3 regions of the Peribacillus sp. NPDC056705 genome follow, and region 2 is predicted to be linked to each of the others. Evidence: riboswitches for the same ligand, from Rfam matches in the RefSeq annotation. Region 2 holds a riboswitch; each other region holds the start of a gene.
The links. A riboswitch is a leader RNA that binds a small molecule or an ion and turns the genes downstream of it on or off. The one in region 2 is predicted to bind glycine.
Positions count from the first base shown of each region.

Region 1 (6,776 bases), on a different contig from region 2:
CCGCTTTATAACGGTTGTATGCGGAGCTTCCTGAACGATTTCCGGGGTTTCTTCCGCTTCCTTGGCAATCTGGATCATCGCATCGATGAACGCATCCAGCGTTTCTTTCGACTCGGTTTCAGTCGGTTCTATCATCATTCCTTCTTCTACGTTCAACGGGAAGTAAATGGTCGGAGGATGATAACCGAAATCCAGCAATCTTTTGGCTATATCGAGAGTCCTTACCCCTAATTTCTTTTGACGGCGTCCGCTTAATACGAATTCATGCTTACAATGACGATTATATGGTAAGTCAAAAAATGGTTCCAACCTACGCATCATATAATTGGCATTGATGACCGCATTCTCGGTGACGGCTTTAAGACCATCAGGCCCCATTGACCGAATATACGTATATGCCCTCACGTTTATCCCGAAATTACCATAATAAGGTTTTACCCTGCCGATGGATTGCGGACGATCATAATCAAGAACGAATTGCTCACCTTGTTTGACCACAAGCGGTTTAGGCAAGTAAGGAATCAAGTCCGACTTCACCCCTACAGGACCAGAACCCGGGCCGCCGCCGCCATGCGGGCCTGTGAATGTTTTATGGAGATTTAAGTGAACCACATCAAAGCCCATATCACCCGGTCGTGCTTTTGATAGAACTGCATTCAGGTTGGCTCCATCATAATAAAGCTTCCCACCTGCGTCATGGACAAGTTGGGCCATTTCCAAAATATTTTCTTCAAACAATCCCAATGTATTGGGGTTCGTCAGCATCAAGGCCGCGGTATCCGGTCCGACAACACGCTTTAAATCCTCAAGGTCGACTAACCCATTTTCATCCGACTTCACTGTAATCGTTTCAAGCCCGGCAACAGTTGCAGAGGCAGGATTCGTACCGTGTGCAGAATCAGGTACAATCACTTTAGTCCGTTCTGTATCGCCATTCGCTTCGTGAAAAGCGCGAATCATCATCAATCCAGTCCATTCACCGTGAGCACCTGCTGCAGGCTGTAATGTCACTTGGTCCATCCCGGTGATTTCCGTTAAGTGTTCCTGCAAATCAAATAATAGTCCCAATGCTCCCTGAACAGTAGCCGGATCCTGATATGGATGGATATGGGCAAAACCGTTGAAGCGCGCCACATTTTCATTTATTTTCGGATTATATTTCATCGTGCATGAACCCAGCGGATAAAAACCCGAATCCACCCCATGATTCCGCTTGGAAAGTGCTGTATAATGACGCATGATATCAAGTTCGGACACCTCAGGAAGTTCTGCCTCTTCTTCACGGATGTAGTCGGCAGGAAGGATTTCTTCGAGCGAAATAGTTGCAACATCCATTTCTGGCAGACTGTATCCGATTCGGCCGGAAGTACTGATTTCAAAAATGAGTGATTGATCTTGATTATTCATGTTGATCCCCCAATTCCTGCGCAAGTGCATCAATTTCTTCTTTAGTTCTAAGTTCAGTTACCGCGACCAGCATATGATCTTTCAGCTCAGGATAAACCGTCCCTAAATCGAAGCCGCCGATCATCCCTTTTTCAAAAAGGTTTTTATTGATTTCTGAAAACGAAGCAGGCAGTTTAATGACAAATTCATTAAATGAAGGACCGTCGAATATCACTTCCACCCCTTTTGCCATAATTGTTTTTTTCGCATAATGCGCTTTTTGAATATTTTGCACAGCCATTTCTTTGACACCCTTTTTCCCAAGCGCGGTCATTGCGACAGAAGCTGCCAAGGCATTCAAAGCTTGATTGGAACAAATGTTGGATGTGGCTTTGTCACGGCGGATGTGCTGTTCACGAGCTTGAAGGGTCAGTACAAACCCCCTTTTACCATTTTCATCCACCGTTTGACCGACGAGTCGGCCCGGAACTTTCCGAACAAGTTTATTAGTAACGGCAAAATAGCCACAATGAGGTCCCCCAAATGCCGCTGGAATGCCGAATGGCTGGGCATCCCCCGTTACGATATCTGCACCGAGTGCTCCAGGGGATGTCAAAGCTCCCAATGCAAGCGGGTTACTGGAAACGATAAACATGGACTTGACACCATGAATGATTTCCTCCATTTCTTTCAATGGCTCGATGCGGCCAAAAAAGTTCGGATATTGCACGATCACTCCTGCAATGTCATCATTCGCCAATTCCCTTAAAGCAGCTAAATCCGTCACACCGTCTTTATAAGGAATTTCGACCACTTCCACCCGTTGCCCTTTCGCATATGTCTTCACAACTTCCCTTGATTCAGGATGAACGGTTCCTGAAATGAGAATCTTCTTGCGCCGCGTCTGGCCTGAAGCAAGCATGGCTGCTTCGGCTAGCGCCGTCCCGCCATCATACATGGAGGAGTTAGCTACATCCATTCCCGTCAATTCGCATATCATCGTTTGATATTCGAAGATCGCCTGAAGCTCACCCTGTGAAATTTCTGGCTGATACGGTGTATAAGCCGTATAAAACTCAGAACGGGATAAAACATGATCGACGATGACCGGTGCGTAATGATCATAGACACCCGCACCAAGGAAGGAAGCATAGTTTTTAAGGTCCGCATTCTTGGCAGCTAGCCTTGATAATTCTTTCATTAATGCAGGTTCCGATTTAGCAGGCTTAATATAGTATTCTCCTTGAAAACGAACGCTTTCAGGGATATCATTGAAAAGTTCTTGAGCAGAAGATACCCCTATCACTTCCAGCATTTCTTGTTTATCTTGCTCTGTCATGGGTAAATAACGATGTTTCATCTAATGACCATTCCCCTCTATTTACGTGGTTTTTTATAAAAAGGTGTTTGTATGATAACGGCTTTCAAACGCTTGGAACGGATTTCCACTTCGACTTCCGCATCCAGTACCGAAAATTCCTTATCGATAATTACCAATCCCACGTTTTTCTTCAATGTGGGTGATTGGGTACCGGTCGTGACCTCACCAATGACTTTATCACCGCTGTAGATCTTATACCCATGACGCGGAATGCCACGGTCAATCATTTCAATTCCCACAAGCTTGCGGGGAGCTCCATTCTCCTTTTGCTCAGCAAGAACGGCTTTCCCGAAAAAATCCACTTCCTTATCCACTTTCACTGCAAAACCAATACCGGCTTCTATCGGGGTGATGTCCGCTGAAAGCTCCTGCCCATACAGCGGCAGCTTCGCTTCAAAACGCAGGGTATCACGAGCACCTAAACCAATCGGCTGAACCCCCTCTTCCTTTCCGGCTTCCATAATCGCCTTCCAAAGGGCAGGACCATTTTCACTGTCACTATATATCTCAAAACCATCTTCACCAGTGTATCCAGTACGGGATACCAACGTGGAGATACCGTTAATCAGGACATTTTCCTTGAACTTGAAAAATCCAATTTCACTTAAGTCAGTATTTCCCGATAGTTTTTGTAATATCTTTTCTGCAGATGGTCCTTGAAGTGCCAGCTGTGTATAGTCACTCGATACATTCGTAATTTGGACATCTTCCGTTAAATTAGCTTGAAGCCAATTGAAATCTTTTTCTGTATTCGCTGCATTGACCACAAGCAGATAGTCGTCCTCTGCCCTTTTATACACGATAAGATCATCAACCGTGCCTCCGTTTTCATAACACATGGCGGTATATTGGGCACCGCCCTGCTGCAGCTTTGATATATCATTAGTCAGCATCTTCTGTAAAAAGGAAAGGCTTCCAGGACCCTTAACATCGACTTCCCCCATATGGGAAACATCGAATAACCCCGCTTTTGTACGTACGGCTTCATGTTCGTCCTTAATACCCGAAAATTGGACAGGAAGTTCCCAGCCGCCAAAATCGATCGTTTTACCTCCGTATTCACGATAAACCTCAAATAGTGGTGTTCTTTTTAAATTGGTCAAAAAATGACCCCCTTCAGATTTTTTTAAAAAATTGATTGGCTTCATTATCAAAAGCTTCTTGTCATTTCGCATCAGGTATATCCTGATTCATGATGTGAAAAAAGCACAAAAAAGGACAGAGAAAGCCCATTTGAGCTTTTTCTCTGTCCTGAAACCTGAAAGTTTACCTATGTAATAGGTTTTCCCCTTTGGTGGCCGTCCCAAAACGGGCGGCGCTCTCCAGAGTTGCGTCCAATAAGAGTTCTTTTGCCTGAGAGATTCACTGCTAAGTTTGCTCCTTCGGCGCTACATCCGTAGTCTCTCCCCTTATCTTCACCCGCATATGAATGTTTCGCCAATGAAAGGAAGCGAAATAGCCCCAAGCATCGGTAAAACCTTTGAGCATCATGGAATGCATTCTCTGCCAATTCTCCTAAAACTTCAGAAACCGTTTGAGTGTCTCCTTCAGTAATCTTGGATAAATTAAGAGCCTATAGCCCATACTAAGAAAACGCGAACTGCAAAATAGATGTACAAAGATTCTTTGTAGCGTTTGGAAATTGAATTTTCTAAATATACTTATATCCTACCCTAAGAAACTTATCTCTGCAATATCTTTTGAAGAGAAATATTTTTCTTACTTCACATACGAAATGTTCGGGTTTTGACCCTTTATTAAGGAAATTATGATTTAAGAGGGAGTTATTTCTATGAAAATCAATATATCCTTCAATTCTGAATGGAATGACGAGCTTCTGCAAAAAATGGAAAATGACGGTCCATGGGGAAATTGGGAGCTTTATAAGTTGGCGGTTCAAATGGAGGAAAATCTTATCATCCCTGATTTTGAAGGTTTACAGGCGCCCAAGCACCTTCCGCAGTTAACCCCGCTTCCCCATCAATTGGAAGCAGCGAAGCAAGTGGTGGAAAAGATGAATGGAAAGGCCATTTTAGCTGATGAGGTGGGGCTCGGAAAAACAATTGAAGCAGGCTTGATCCTAAAAGAGTATATGATTAGGGGCCTTGTAAAAAAAGTATTGATCCTTGTTCCAGCCTCCCTTGTCACACAATGGGCTTTTGAATTGAATACCAAGTTTCATATACCTGCAGTCGTTCAGAGAAAAAGTTATGTTTGGGAATCCTGTGATGTAGTCATTTCATCCATCGATACAGCGAAACGCGCTCCACATCGAGATATCATTTTCACTCAGGAATATGACTTCATCATTATTGATGAGGCTCATAAACTTAAAAATAATAAGACGAAGAACTATGAATTCGTCCAAAATCTGAAAAAGAAATTTTGTTTACTCCTGACAGCCACTCCGATTCAAAATAAAGTCGAGGAGATTTTTCACCTCGTTTCGTTATTGAAACCGGGCCACTTGGGAAATGCTTCGCTCTTTTCGGAAAAGTATAAAGGGAAAGGCCGCAACATCATTGAAGATGAACACCTAAAGGAACTGGTCAATACTGTCATGATTCGAAACCGGCGGGCCGATACTGGCATTGAATGGACAAAACGGCATGTGGAAACCATCACCATTGAATTTTCTCCAACGGAACAGGCATTGTATGATGCTGTTTCCAAATTCAAGCCTATTTCGGATGGATCAAAAGGAAGCGCCTTTTCGGCTCTCACCCTCCAAAGGGAAGCATGCAGCAGCAGAGAGGCGGTCTTTTATACTTTAAAGAATATGAAAGAAAAATATGATCAGCCTTCCCCTGACTTTTTGGCAAAGCTTGATGATTTATTTTCTAAGGTGAATGAAACAGTTCAAAACTCCAAGGCTGAAAAAGCTTTGGAACTGATCAAGAAAATTGATGACAAAGTGATTATCTTTACCGAATACCGGGCGACTCAGCTATATCTCCAATGGTACCTTCAGCAGAATGGAATTTCTTCGGTTCCTTTCCGAGGCGGTTTTAAGCGCGGAAAGAAAGACTGGATGAGAGAATTATTCCAAAAGAATATACAGGTATTAATTGCAACAGAAGCTGGCGGGGAAGGGATAAACCTTCAGTTTTGCCATCACTTGATTAATTTTGACCTGCCATGGAACCCCATGAGGCTCGAACAGAGAATTGGACGGATTCACCGCCTTGGTCAGGAAGAAGATGTAATGATTTATAACTTTGCCACGAAAAATACAGTAGAAGAACATATTCTGAAGTTACTATACGAAAAAATAAATTTATTTGAAAAAGTAATTGGAGAATTGGATGATATTCTAACCAAACTGGATATTAACAACATTGAAGAATATTTAATCGATGTGGTCGGCGAGTCCAAAACAGAGGGCGAAATGAAGATCAAGATGGATAATTTTTCATCATTAATCCAATTCGCCCAATCCATGAAGGAAGGTGAGGTTCATGCAGCAACGGGAAATTCATGATTTTTTAAAAACTTACTTTAAGGCCAACGATTGTGAAATACTGGATAATGCGCCGGCCCACCTTACAGTCCAATTGACGATTGAAATGGATAAAGAATTGATGAATAGACCCTTTTATTGGCATTATCTAGAAAAAACAGGTGGCGTTCCGAACCCAGCACAGATGACTTTCATTACCGATCCAGAACAGGCTCCAGCCGATTTAAAGGGAGAAATGATTCATTTTGGCTCCCCACGCCTACATCAGATTATTCAATCAACCAAAAAGCTGGCAGGGTATACTAGACTTTTTGAGGATGCTCCTCCACCAAAGGGCGGCGGAAATAATCCTTTGTTTCCTTGGCTGACCCTGAATGTGAAAATATCCTATCAATGCGACCGTAAAAAAGATACTTTCATGTCGATCGGATTGAATTTAATCTCGGGTGAAATCATGGAAGGGTTTCACCATCGGGTTTTACCTGTAAAGGTCACCCCAAAAATACCGGATTACTCCTTTACGCTTTCACCTTTAATCATGCCCAAGAG
Region 1 covers NZ_JBHTYI010000007.1:132,099-138,874, reverse strand. Annotated here, with positions in the region: gene gcvPB (aminomethyl-transferring glycine dehydrogenase subunit GcvPB) at 1-1,407, opposite strand, end outside; gene gcvPA (aminomethyl-transferring glycine dehydrogenase subunit GcvPA) at 1,400-2,746, opposite strand; gene gcvT (glycine cleavage system aminomethyltransferase GcvT) at 2,764-3,870, opposite strand; glycine riboswitch at 4,012-4,095, opposite strand; glycine riboswitch at 4,099-4,186, opposite strand; gene ACFRAK_RS11880 (DEAD/DEAH box helicase) at 4,560-6,248, shown strand; gene ACFRAK_RS11875 (YqhG family protein) at 6,226-6,776, shown strand, end outside.
Region 1: linked by a shared signal. The riboswitch ahead of gcvT (glycine cleavage system aminomethyltransferase GcvT) and the one ahead of ACFRAK_RS19780 (amino acid permease) in region 2 are both predicted to bind glycine.

Region 2 (6,776 bases):
CCACAACTGTCATTCGCTTATTCAATTTGGTACATTTAGAATAGTAGTTGTGATTAATTATGTCAAGCAATTTTGAAAGCGTTAACAACACTATTCTAAAATAATCCCTTTCTCATCAAAATATAAGCATTCATATATCTTAATGGTTGCTTATTAAAGCGGGCAGACTGCCACTTAATTTCCCACTACCTTCCTCTGATTCGTCTGATCTACCTTCGTTTTTCGCATCTTATAAATCGCAATCAGCAAAAGAAACCAAACAGGAGTTACGAACAAGGCAACACGAGTATCTTCCGCAAGTGCAAGCACAACAAGTACGAACGCTAGGAAAGCAAGGATCAAGTAATTAGAAATTGGATAAAGTGGTAATTTAAATTTGTTCATTTTCGCTAGATCTGGCCTTGTTTTGCGGTATTTCAAATGACTGATGACAGTAATTCCCCAAATAAAGATGAAACATACTGTAGAAATACTTGTAATTAACGTAAATACTCCTTCGGGCATTAAATAGTTCAAAACAACGGAAGTTAGAATGACGACAGTTGAAAAGGCCAATGCATTGGAAGGTACTTTACGGGCATTAAGTTTTGCAAATGGCACAGGTGCATTTTTATCTTTGGCAAGTGAGTATACCATCCGGCTTGTACTGAAGATTGCGCTGTTACATGCCGAAGCGGCCGATGTTAGGACGACAAAATTGACGATACCGGCAGCTGCAGCGATACCAACTGCCACAAATACTTGGACGAATGGGCTTTCCGATGGGATGATTGCGTTCCACGGATAGACACTCATAATGACAATAAGTGCGCCAATGTAGAAAATTATAATCCGGATAGGAATATTATTGATTGCTTTTGGGATAACTTTCTCTGGATCTTCTGTTTCACCCGCTGTAAGTCCTACAAGTTCAATACCAACAAACGCAAACACTACCATCTGGAATGAGAGGATAAAGCCATTTATTCCATTTGGGAACATACCTTCGTGTCTCCATAGATTTGTGAAACTGGCTGCGCCTGAATCTGTGGAAAAGCCTTTAATAATCATGAAAATACCGATACCAATTAGTGCTAGAATAGCGATAACTTTAATTAATGCGAACCAGAATTCCATTTCGCCAAAAAGTTTTACGGTGGCTAGATTCATAAATAGCAAAATGACAAGCGCAATTAAACCTGGCATCCACTGTGGTACGGAAGGAAACCAATACTGGGTATAAAGACCAACTGCTGTTAAGTCGGCCATTGCGATTGAAATCCAGCAAAACCAGTAGGTCCAGCCAGTAACAAATGCCGCCATATTACCTAAATAGTCTTTTACAAAGTCAACAAAAGAATGATAGTTCAAATTAGATAAGAGTAGTTCTCCAAGAGCGCGCATGATTAAAAAACAAATGACGCCTGTAATCAAGTAAGCAAATAAAATTGATGGCCCAGCTAAATGAATAGATTTACCCGCTCCAAGAAATAATCCCGTTCCGATTGCACCACCAATAGCTATGAGTTGTACGTGCCTGTTTTTTAACCCTCTATCCAACTTTTGTTCCTGCATACGATTCCCCACTTTCTACTTTTATAGGCTACTTGGATTTTTTTCTTTATAAAGGGTCAGTCCTTCAATGAGTTAAATACTTAGCGTACTGGGAGACTGACCCCACTAATGTAAGCGCTTTCCTTAATAGGTACTGGATATAGATTTTTATCAAAATAGATTCATATTCTGTCCCCTTTTTTAATTTTTTTCTAATCTACCAACCTTTTTGAAAAAAATATTGTGCGGTAATCGTTGAAATTAAAAGATTAACTCTTTTTAACAGATTTCAATGCACACTCCTCTCTTTTTCCTTTTTTATCTTTCCAAATACAAAAAGGGCAGGGGAAAGATAGGGGGTTTCCTAACTTCCTCTGTCCTTTTACCTGAGAGTTTAACTCCTTCGGTGGCCTTGGGCTCTCTCCAGAGACGCGTCCAATTGTAGTCCATTTACCTGAGAGATTAGTTCCCTGTTTTTTAGGGTTTGCTCCTTCGGTGCTAAACAACGTTTAGTCTCTCCCACAATCATCATCCGCTGATATAAAGTTGCTTTAATAGTTGTATATTAACGGGTTTTAATGGGAATTTCAACAACTATCCGAAAAATCCCTATTTTCTGAATTTTAAACGCAGACGATATTTTTTTCTGACAGTTCATAAATTAGAAGTTATTAGCTATGCAAAATCAAATTTGTTGTATCGTAGGTGCAAACCAATCCACTTTTGAACTATGCTTAGAATAACGAAGGATTTAGGCATTTTGTCGATTGAAAATACGTCTAGATCTATAGATGGGGGAAGGTAATATTGTCTATATTTTTATCACAATTGATGTATGGAAAAAGAGAAAATTGACGTATTGCGAGACTCGCGAGAATCCTTGCAGCAGTAAAGATTGCTTAGGGGCATCCTCCTTCTCTTCTTTAACAACTTCCTCTTGGTCCCAACCACTTGCTAAATTAGCAATGACGATAATTGCTAGAACCCATCCCCACCACTTCTTTGGCTTCTTTAGCTTGATTTTCTTATCCTTACTCATTTCCGCTCACCACCTTTTTCGACTTTCAATATTTAATGCGAGATTTTCACCCATTACGACTAAACCTATCACACCGATTTGTTGTTTTGCCATGGTCCATTCGTCCCTTCTTAATTATTAGAATCAAGCTTAGCTACTTTGAAATCAATCTTTAAATCTCGTCTCTAGTTATACAATAATAATCCTTATTGATCCAAATTATTTACTTGGATATACGTTACTCCGGTTCTTTCTTCTCCTTTCAGAGCCTGGTTTTGCAGGTAGATAAACACATATTCTTCTTGTAAGATTTAACCCCCACCCTTACAGGGAGAATGCTTGATTATCCTAGTAATGATAATAATTTCTAATTTAATTCTTCTTTTTTCGCCTGGATCATTTCTTTGATTTTTTCTCTAAATTTCTCATTCGTGAAAATATCCTGTGTGGTTGTTAAGTGTCGCTTGGCATGTCTGGAGAAGTTAGTCGCTGCCAACCACTGACCACAATATGGACATGGAAGCTGTGCGTCTACTTGCCATTGTGTCGTTACGAATCTATTTGTATTTGAATTACTTCTTTTTGCAACCTTATTGACTACCTTTGTATTCGTATCGACATAGGATCAGATGCTCTTTTTTACTCTAGCAATGGTGGAAAAACGGAGTCCAACAAAAATGTTTGGGGCGGCACAGAGCGACCATATTTAATGGTCAAAAACGATCCATATGATCCGTAAACTGCATGGAGCTTTAGTGTGAAGAAGCATCAAATAGACCTTACAAACTTAGATCTGACAAAACCAGATACATGGTGGGCTAATACGAAGGAAGTCGAACAAACACAAGAAATTTCTAATATAAAAGCATGGCTACAGTCAAATGGCTATACAGGCAAAGATATTAGAATTATCGCTGTCCCTTTACCTCACCCTTCAAGCACCAACAAGTGGCGGCAGGGTGAGTAAAGGAAGTATTACGATTGAATTTATGGTGAAAGAAAAGGGGAAAGCACTACAACAAAGTGTAATATTAGAAGATGTAGCGGCTTCCAAAATTAGAGACATTATAGGTCTGAGCTTCATGAAAAGCTTTTTAATAGACAAAGTGGATACTGCAAAGGATACGATTAACGTTTCAGGAAAAGGCTTCGGCCATGGTGTCGGACTAAGCCAGTATGGCGCGAAAAAGGCTGGCGAACAGGGAAATACGTATCGCGAGATTCTTGCATTCTATTATGAAGGGACAAGCTTAAAACAAGCTTATAAGCCAGAACCTGAGGAAGTAGAACCAGTAAAGCCGGACCCTTCACCTGTCATTCCAACGCCAATCCCAACACCAGTTCCGGACCCTGCCCCTAAAGATGAAACAGCGCCAACAATTAATGATATAAAAACGTATTATGATACTAAAACAGACCAAGTCAAATTAACCTTTGATACGAATGAAAAAGCGAATGTGACAGTGGAAGTTAAGGATGAAAAAGAGGATATCGTCGCTTCTCTTGTTTCAGGGGACGAAAAGCCATCAGGATCGCAATTAGTCTTTTGGGATGCTTCAAGGGTAAGCACCGGTTCATACACCTTTGAAATTAGAACGATTGATAGTAGTAATAATTCAAGTTCAGCATCTGTTCCATTTTCATTAACAAAGCCTGACACAACGGCACCAGTTATTAATAATACAAATACATCATATGACTCAAAAGCGAATAAGGTTTTTCTAAAGTATGAGACCAATGAAAAATCAAAGGTTACTGTTCAAGTAAAAGACGCAAAAGGTAAAATCCTAGCTACTCCGATCAATAATACAGAGAAAAATGCCGGTATCCAATGGACATCGTGGAATGTATCGAAGGTTTTGAACGGTAAGTACTCATTTGAAATTGCAACGATCGATAGTAATCAAAATAAAAGCTCGGCAACGGTTACATTTACATTAACAAAACCCGATACAACTTCACCTTCCATTAAGTATATAAAAACTTCATATGATTCAAGAACGAATAAAGTTGATTTGAAGTATGAGATTAACGAAAAGGCGAAGGTAACTGTTCAAGTAAAAGATGCAAAAGGCAAAACCGTGGCGACACTGACCAATAATACTAATAAAAATGCCGGTGTCCAAAGTGCATCATGGGATGTATCAAAGGTTTTGAACGGAAAGTATACGTATATAACATTACAGCGATAGATCCAAGTAAGAACAAACCGTGCAACGACGACTTCCAACACATTAAACAAACCGGCAGCGAAGAATATGACTGGTAGGGTCAATGCTACAAAGTTAAATGTCCGTTCCAAACCCTCCATATCAGGGAAAGTTCTTGGCTCTTTGAAGAAAAGCCAAACTGTTACCGTCATTACTAATAGCAGTTCTTGGTACAAAATTAAGTACGGTAAGGAAACAGGTTATGTATATGGAAAATACTTAACGAACGTCCAATAGCGAAATCTATCCATGAAAAGCCCAAGTCAATATTGGGTGAGCACTGAAAAAGACCTTGATTATTTAAAAGCCTGAAGTAAACCAAAAAATTAAACCTTTATAGTTAATTTGGCAACTTGAGGGCAGGAACCGGTAATCTACTTGGTTCATGCTTTTTAAATTGAGCTAAATTCGTTGGTCTCTCGTCCTCCATAAGTCAACCGATATTACTTATGAACAAGAAACGCTCAAAGAAGCTTTAGATACTAATATTTTGTTCAGCTAAACCAATCATTTAACTTCATCTGCAATGATTCCTGGTTAGTGAATCCATATCCAGCTTGTGAATTATAAGAGTAATCACCATTATTAATCGGCAAAAAAACTACTTATTGATAAGAATCGTGTTTCAGCGGTTTTTGCAACAGATGATTTAAAAGTAATAAGTTCAGAGCAAGCGTTTAGCATTACTCAAATAGCCAAAGCCGGATTCAGTGCTGAATCCGGCTTTGGCTGTTTCTACTATTTTTCGAAAATTGCATTTGATAGAAGACGGAACAAGTAATCCGGGTGGTCGCGGAAACCTGCTTCTAACCCAATAAGAGTTACATCTTTATTCTGTTCTTTTACGATTACAGCTTGGCCTTTGGCGGTTATGTTATTTTTCCAGTGACCAGCTACGAAGAAATTATCTGAATCTGCAAGGGTCGCGACGACTTCATCATTATCCGTACCAGTGAACCATGTTGGACGATAGACAAAGCCGATATCATCCTCTCCATATCCTGCTGTTAAACCATTTCCCTCATAATCGACTTTTACGATACCATTACTGTTGGAACCTCCTACATTAATGATGTCGTCTGTAAGACCGAGTGTTTTAGTTGCTCTAGATGCACCAGCACCTACAGCTATATATTTGCCTCCTTCATTTAAGAAGCTTGTCACATTGGCTTTAAACTCATTAAGTTGCCCGGCGTTTTGTAACCCAAATTCTTTATTAGCTTCAGATAGGTTGGTAGAAATGAGACTTTCCGTTCCACTATAGACAAAAATATCAAAACCGTTAAGGGTATTTTTAGCCACTTCGACTGGAGTAACTTCTGTCACATCAAAACCTAGTCTTTTCAAAGCTAGCTTTGTTCCTGCGTGTGATTTCTGTTTACCCATACCTCCATCCTTTAATATAGCCACTTTTAAAGACGTAATAGCCACTGCATTTGCTGGTACCTCAGCAGTTCCAACCTGTAACCCTGATTCTTTCACCGCTGCTGATACCTGATTAGCTACAGCTTTTGCAAAGAAGTTACCTTGTGCATCACGTACAATAGGTATTCCTTGCTTAAGCAATGCATTTACTAAATTTACTGATTGGACAGAACTATTCGGAATCAGAAACGGTCCTTTTCCTGAGACCGTTCCTTGACCTGTAATCTTGTTTACTTTCGTTGCATTGACTTTAATAGGATTTTGTGTGGCTACTGCCTCGAATCCCCAAAGCTCCGGTAAACTCCATGCGGAAATGTCGTACATTGCTGGGGTATCGTTCGTGATGTCTTCCCCATCCCAGAGCATCGTGTTTGCTAATCCTGCCTTCGCCTGATCCATCTCAACGAGATACGTTCCTTTTGGATATGACACTCCATCCGCTTCAAATGCATTCACGGCTTGAACAACTTCAATATCATTATTGATCAAATGATTTACAGCCTTATTCGTAACAGTCGGATCCTTAGGGTCTAGTGGAAGTATGTAGGTTTTTGGAAATAACCCTTCCTGATGAAAAGGATGGTCAAAGT
Region 2 covers NZ_JBHTYI010000020.1:40,184-46,959, forward strand. Annotated here, with positions in the region: gene ACFRAK_RS19780 (amino acid permease) at 175-1,554, opposite strand; glycine riboswitch at 1,906-1,962, opposite strand; glycine riboswitch at 1,966-2,065, opposite strand; gene ACFRAK_RS19785 (hypothetical protein) at 2,345-2,572, opposite strand; partial or broken gene ACFRAK_RS29825 (NAD(P)-binding domain-containing protein) at 2,591-2,665, opposite strand; gene ACFRAK_RS19790 (hypothetical protein) at 3,309-3,518, shown strand; gene ACFRAK_RS19795 (hypothetical protein) at 3,511-4,743, shown strand; gene ACFRAK_RS19800 (SH3 domain-containing protein) at 4,810-4,998, shown strand; gene ACFRAK_RS19805 (M14 family zinc carboxypeptidase) at 5,500-6,776, opposite strand, start outside.

Region 3 (6,776 bases), on a different contig from region 2:
CCTGGCACGCTCATACTCAGCATCATTAGGTGTAACGATACGCCCGGTAAGCTTTGTTCTTTCCAAAAGATAACCCCTTCCTCGAGTAAATATGTTACATCCTATGAAAAAACCTGGCAGGAAGATACATTCCTCTTGCTGGCCCTCCCTTGTAATGGGGTCAATTTAGCTTTACTCGTGAATTTTTCAGTTTTACTCGTGAATTCAACGCATTTACTCGTGAATTCCACGGTTTTACTCGTGAATTCCAGCTTTACTCGTGAATTCAACTACTTTACTCGTGAATTCCACGCATTTACTCGTGAATTCCACGCATTTACCCGTGAATTCAACGGTTTTACTCGTGAATGAATTCAGCAATTGATCCCAAAAAAAAAAAAAGCCCTTCTCGAGTTAAGAGAAGGGCTTTTTGTTACCTTATCAGGAAATCTCATCATTGGATTTAACATCCAATGGTGTTCGTTTATCCATTTTCAGCATGTAATAACTTGCTGCGACCAAGGCTAGGAAAACGATCCCGACAACCAAGGAAATCCTTGTGCTAGGATTGATCCACATACCGACCAGCACCATCAGTAAAAAGGCAATTGTCGCATAGTTACTGAAAGGGGCCAACGGCATTTTGAACGGATGTTTCTCCATTTCAGAAGCATTCACCTTTCTGAATTTAAGCTCACTGATAAGTATGACAAACCATGGAATCATCCCGGGCAATACACTCGCACTGTACACATAAAGGAATAATTGCGGCGGTGCAAGGTAATTCAGGATAACCCCGATGCCCAATCCTAAAAGTACAGCGATCGTGCAATATGCCGGCACTCCATTTTTTGATACTTTAGCAAAGGCTTTCGGGGCTTGGCCATTCAATGCCAGTGTGTAAAGCATACGTCCTGCACTGAAAATCCCACTGTTGCATCCAGACATTGCTGCAGTGATTACGACAAAATTGATGATGCCTGCCGCTGCAGTGATACCTATTTTGGCAAAGGTTGAAACAAACGGACTGCCTAAGTCATCCAGTTGATCCCAAGGGAAGACGGTCACGATGACGAATATGGCACCAATGTAGAAAATTAAAATGCGCCATATGATTGATTGGATCGCTTTTGTTACGGTCTTGGTTGGATCTTTCGCTTCTCCGGCTGTGATGCCGATAAGCTCAACGCCTTGATAGGCAGCCACGACAAGGGAAAGCGCGAAGAAGAATCCTTTCCAGCCTCCCGTAAAGAAGCCGCCATTTGCCCAAAGATTCGATAATCCAATAGCATCCCCGCCATTCCCTATTCCAAAGAAGATAAGGCCAAGGCCAGCAATGATCATCAATATAATCGTTATGATTTTTATAAGTGCAAACCAAAATTCAAATTCCCCGAAGGATTTTACCGAAATAAGGTTTGCCGCCCCCAAGATGATCATGGCGACCACACCTGGTATCCAAGCAGGTAACTCCGGGAACCAATATTGCATATACAACCCAACTGCGATGATTTCGGACATTCCGACGATTACCCATTGAAACCAATTGCTCCAAGCAGTCATATAACCTGCCAAGGGATGTATATAGCTGCTCGCAAAGGTTGCAAAAGAACCTGTAGTCGGTTCTAAATATAGCATCTCACCCATGGAACGCATGATGAAAAATATAAAAATACCTGCGATTGCATAAGCAAGCATTACAGAGGGCCCGGTCCATTTGATCGTGCTCGCAGATCCCATGAATAACCCGACCCCGATGGTTCCGCCCAAGGCTATCATTTGAATATGTCTTGATTCCAGCCCTCTCTTTAATTCCTTGTTCGACATGATTAACTCCCCCAGATGCAATATCGGTAATGCTTTTCCATCCTTGCCACGAACGACTCTCTTTTAATTAGAATTGCTTTATCGTAATCAATATTACATAACACTTCAATTATGTTTTCTTATCTTATAATAGTAAATATTCTGTAAAAATACAATTGTATTTTTGAAATAAACAGTTACCAATAATATCTTGTCGATTTTTCTAATCTTAAAATATCATTTTAAAAAAATGATGTTCAGTATTTTATAATAGTGTTCGTTCAAAAAGAGTGGAAAACTATCATTTCTGCTTAAACCTTAAGTTAAATACAGACCACTATTAAACTGCGGATAATGCCTGTTTCATTTCAAAAAAATTTGTTGACCAATCGAAAAATAGATGATAGAATTCCAATATTATTTTATAAGCATAATGAATGATCCAACAGTGGAAGATTAACACTGACAGACATTTATTCACAACCGCATACAAGCAAGCGATGAATGCTATGGATGACACTATAGCAGGAGCAGCTTCTGGAGAGACTGTACAAGATGCAGCGCCGAAGGATTCACAATCTCAGGCAAAAGGACAGAAGAGTAACGAATGATAGAATTGTTATTCTGAACCCTTTAAGAGATTGGTATTATCCAATCTCTTTTTTTATTGTCCAATTTGTGATTGGACTTAAAACTACACTCTTGAAAACCATGGAATAGGCAAGCAGGGCAAAAAATCACGCCCATCTCTCCAAGACCATGCAGGTTGAAATCATTCACTAACAAGACTATAAAAAACGGGGGCGCAAGAATTGGCTAAACAGGAATTAAAAAGAGATTTAAAAAATCGACATGTACAACTGATTGCAATAGGAGGAACCATTGGCACCGGTTTATTTTTAGGATCCGGAAAAGCCATACAATTGGCTGGACCTTCCATTATATTCTCCTATCTGATAATAGGAATTGCTTTGTTTTTTGTGATGAGGGCGCTGGGCGAATTGCTATTATCCAATGCAGGTTATGCATCATTCACTGAATTTGCAACCGAATATGTCGGTCCATGGGCTGGATTCGTGACAGGTTGGACATATTGGTTCTGTTGGATCATGACCGCAATGGCCGATATCATAGCTGTCGGTGTCTATATACAATATTGGTTCGATATCCCTCAATGGATTCCGGCCCTAATATGCCTAGTCATTCTGTTAGGGTTGAACCTATTGACCGTTAAGTTATTCGGCGAATTGGAATTCTGGTTTGCCATCATTAAAGTAGTCACGATCATTGCCTTGATCATCGTAGGAATCATTCTTTTGATCATCGGCTTCAATACCAATACCGGAACGGTTTCCGTAACGAACCTATGGAATCATGGGGGCATGTTCCCCAATGGCATTTCCGGATTCCTATTATCTTTACAGTTAGTCGTCTTCTCATTTGTCGGTGTCGAATTGGTCGGGGTTTCCGCAGCGGAAACGGCGAACCCGAGAAAGAACATTCCCTCTGCCATCAATAAAATCCCTGTCCGGATTTTACTTTTCTATGTGGGTGCCCTATTCGTCATTCTCTGTGTCAACCCATGGACACAACTTGATGCCACGAGCAGCCCATTTGTAGAGGTCTTTGCGTTAATCGGCATTCCTGTCGCTGCAGGAATCATCAACTTCGTCGTGTTGACATCCGCTGCTTCTGCATGCAACAGCGGTTTATTTTCAACAAGCCGGATACTCTATACGTTAAGCAGGAATGGCGAAGCCCCTGCTAAACTGGAAAAATTAAATAAACAGGCTGTTCCAAGCAATGCCTTATTAACATCCACCATCGTTGTATCAATAGGGGCATTATTGAGCAAGCTGATACCGGAACAGGCGTTTACCGTGGTGACGACCATCAGTGCCATCTGTTTCATTTGGGTATGGAGCATCATCTTGATCTCCCATATCAAATATTCGAAAACAAGGCCTGATCTAAGAGCTCAATCGACTTTCAAGGCTCCTTTTACACCCTTTGTCAATTACGCTATTTTAGGATTATTCCTATTCATCCTTATTGTTATGCTATTCGCTGAAGCTACACGACTATCACTGCTTTTGACCCCGATCTGGTTCATACTCTTGGTGATACTATATAACTATCGGAAAAAAAATAGCTAAAGGAAATAAAGTCTTGAATTCAATTCGAATTCAAGGCTTTCTCCATCTAAGAAACATATCAAGATTAGGCAGTTGGCGCTTTTTTGCTAAAATATATCACCCAACTCCATTAAATTTTATATCAAAATAGTGTAAGCTATTATATATCATCGGACCTTTTTAAAAGAAGGTAAATCCGTCTTGCATGAATTTTCCTTCCCGGTTTGGTTCACCAAAGCCATCAGTGGCATTGAAGAATAAACCCCATTGATGGACGTTTCACTTATTTAAAACGGAGGGGTTTGTTTAATGAAGATTATATATATCCTTACTCTAGTTCCTTTTATAGGCATACTAGGATTTCTACCTTTTGTTAATAAAATAGAACCATACGTATTAGGGATGCCTTTCAATATGTTCTGGATGGCTATGTGGGTTGTCCTTACCTCTGCCATATTGGGCATCATGTATAAGCTGGATCCCAGGAATCGGGAAGGTGACCCGAAATGAATATTGCTCTCTTAATCATTTTAGCATTTTTACTTCTATCGATATTTTTAGGGATACGCTCTTCAAAAGGAAAAGATATGGACTTGGAACAATGGACGGTGGGCGGACGTGGTTTTGGTGCGATTTTCGTCTTTCTGCTGATGGCCGGTGAAATCTATACGACCTTCTCCTTCCTTGGCGGCAGCGGCTGGGCATATGGCAAGGGCGCACCCGCTCTATATGTTCTAATTTACATTACTTTGTCTTACGTATTATCCTATTGGCTCCTTCCGGAAATATGGAAATATGCCAAAGAAAATAAACTGATGTCTCAATCCGATTTCTTTGTGAGCAAATATAAGAGTCCCAGTTTAGGAATTTTGGCTGCACTTGTCGGTGTGGTGTCGATGATTCCAGTGATCGTCGTGCAGCTGAAAGGATTGGGAATCATTGTCTCAGAGGCATCTTATGGTGCCATCTCAATGCCCGAGGCAGTTTGGATGGGGGCGATCAGCCTTACCATTTATGTGATGATCTCCGGAATACACGGTTCTGTTTGGACAGCGGTCATTAAAGATATCATGATGGTCGCCATAATAGGATTTTTGGGGATTTATCTGCCGATCCATTACTTTGGCGGATTTCAGCCGATGTTTGAAGCGATTGATGCGGCCAAACCTGGTTTTCTAAAGTTCCCTGACCAGGGACTTAGCGTATCATGGTTTATCTCCACGGTAATATTGCTCGTATTCGGTTTCTATATGTGGCCGCAAGTTTTCAGCGCTGTCTTTTCAGCACGCAGCGGCAAGGTATTTCGAAAGAATGCCATCATCAGTCCTTTATATACGCTCATGCTGTTATTCGTCTTTTTCGTTGGGTTTACAGCTATATTGAAAGTGCCCGGACTTGTTGGGGCAGATGCAGACCTCTCATTGCTGCGCCTTTCGATCGAGACCTTTGATCCATGGTTTATAGGCATAATCGGCGGAGCTGGATTGTTGACCGCGTTGGTGCCGGGATCCATGCTTTTGATGAGCGTCGCTACACTGCTCGCGAAAAACGTCTATAAGGAATTTGCACCTGCAGTGTCCGATCGCCACGTTGTACGATTGGCAAAGTTCCTTGTTCCAGTCATTGCCCTTATAGCCGTCTACTTCACCTTAAACGGCGGCGAAACGATGTCAGCATTAATTCTAATGGGCTACAGTCTCATTACACAGCTATTCCCGTCCCTGCTCTTTAGTCTGAAGAAGAATAATCCCATCAATAAATATGGCGCAATCGCCGGCATTATCACCGGATTATTCATCGTAATCTGCATTACACTCAGTTCTTCAACTATAGGAACCTTGTTTCCATCCTTGCCGCAAGCCGCAAAAGATTTGAATGTGGGAATCATCGCCTTGGCGGTCAATTTCATTGTGATGATCACGGTAAGTCTTGCTTTCAGAAAGCACGCGGTTCAGTTGGAACCTAAATCCATTAACGATATATGAAACAAATTTGAAACTGTTTTTTTGGATAGATAAACATTGAGGCTCAGTCAAAAGACTGAGCCTTCCTTATTATCGACATCCAAAGTCATAATGTCCTTTTTCTTAAGAGTGATTATAGAAAGTTAATAGCAGCCAAAAGACAAAGTCCCATAATAAACTACTAATCTTTTTTGTTTATAAACAAATTCCCTATTTTAGCTAATAAATACAACGAAAAAATAATCATCAAGGTTCGGGATACTACCAGACCATCAATAGCTAAATCATATCCTTTAGGTATTAATAATTTAGGGTTAAAGCATAAAGTAATCGATATTACGAAGGTTATTAAAACTAGGATAAACCCGAACTGAGATCTATTTGACATTAGCATTCCACCTTATATTGTGTATTTTACAAAAAGCAGCATATCTGAAGGAAATAATATACATCCATTGTTACTAGGGATATCTCAGTTGCAATAAAAAATCCAAAATAAATAGTCACCCTATAAAGAATGACTATTTATCATAAAATATGAGCTTTCGCAGTGAAGTGCATCGTATTGCGTCCAAGCCAACAAAAAATACTCTTTTTAAGAGGTTCGGGCTTTTACTCGTGGATTTCATGCCTGTTAAAACTCACATCCTTCTTTCCCGTACCTTCCGTAATCCATTAAAGCCTTCCTGCCGTCATTCATTGCTTCAACGATTCCCTTATATTCGTGCAACTGTTGCTCCAGTTTTTGTTTTCTTTTTACGATCATCCTCGTTACCTCTTTCGGGCTGGGCCCGCCTTGAATGCTTCTAATTTCCACAAAGTATTCGGGAGAGATGATCTTTTTCCATTCGTCTTCAGTTAAATTCACTGCAACGAATTCATTGATGATCTT
Region 3 covers NZ_JBHTYI010000006.1:26,266-33,041, forward strand. Annotated here, with positions in the region: gene ACFRAK_RS10055 (FAD-binding oxidoreductase) at 1-66, opposite strand, end outside; gene ACFRAK_RS10060 (amino acid permease) at 421-1,806, opposite strand; glycine riboswitch at 2,313-2,391, shown strand; gene ACFRAK_RS10065 (amino acid permease) at 2,598-3,941, shown strand; gene ACFRAK_RS10070 (DUF3311 domain-containing protein) at 4,230-4,430, shown strand; gene ACFRAK_RS10075 (sodium:solute symporter family protein) at 4,427-5,905, shown strand; gene argH (argininosuccinate lyase) at 6,519-6,776, opposite strand, start outside.
Region 3: linked by a shared signal. The riboswitch ahead of ACFRAK_RS10065 (amino acid permease) and the one ahead of ACFRAK_RS19780 (amino acid permease) in region 2 are both predicted to bind glycine.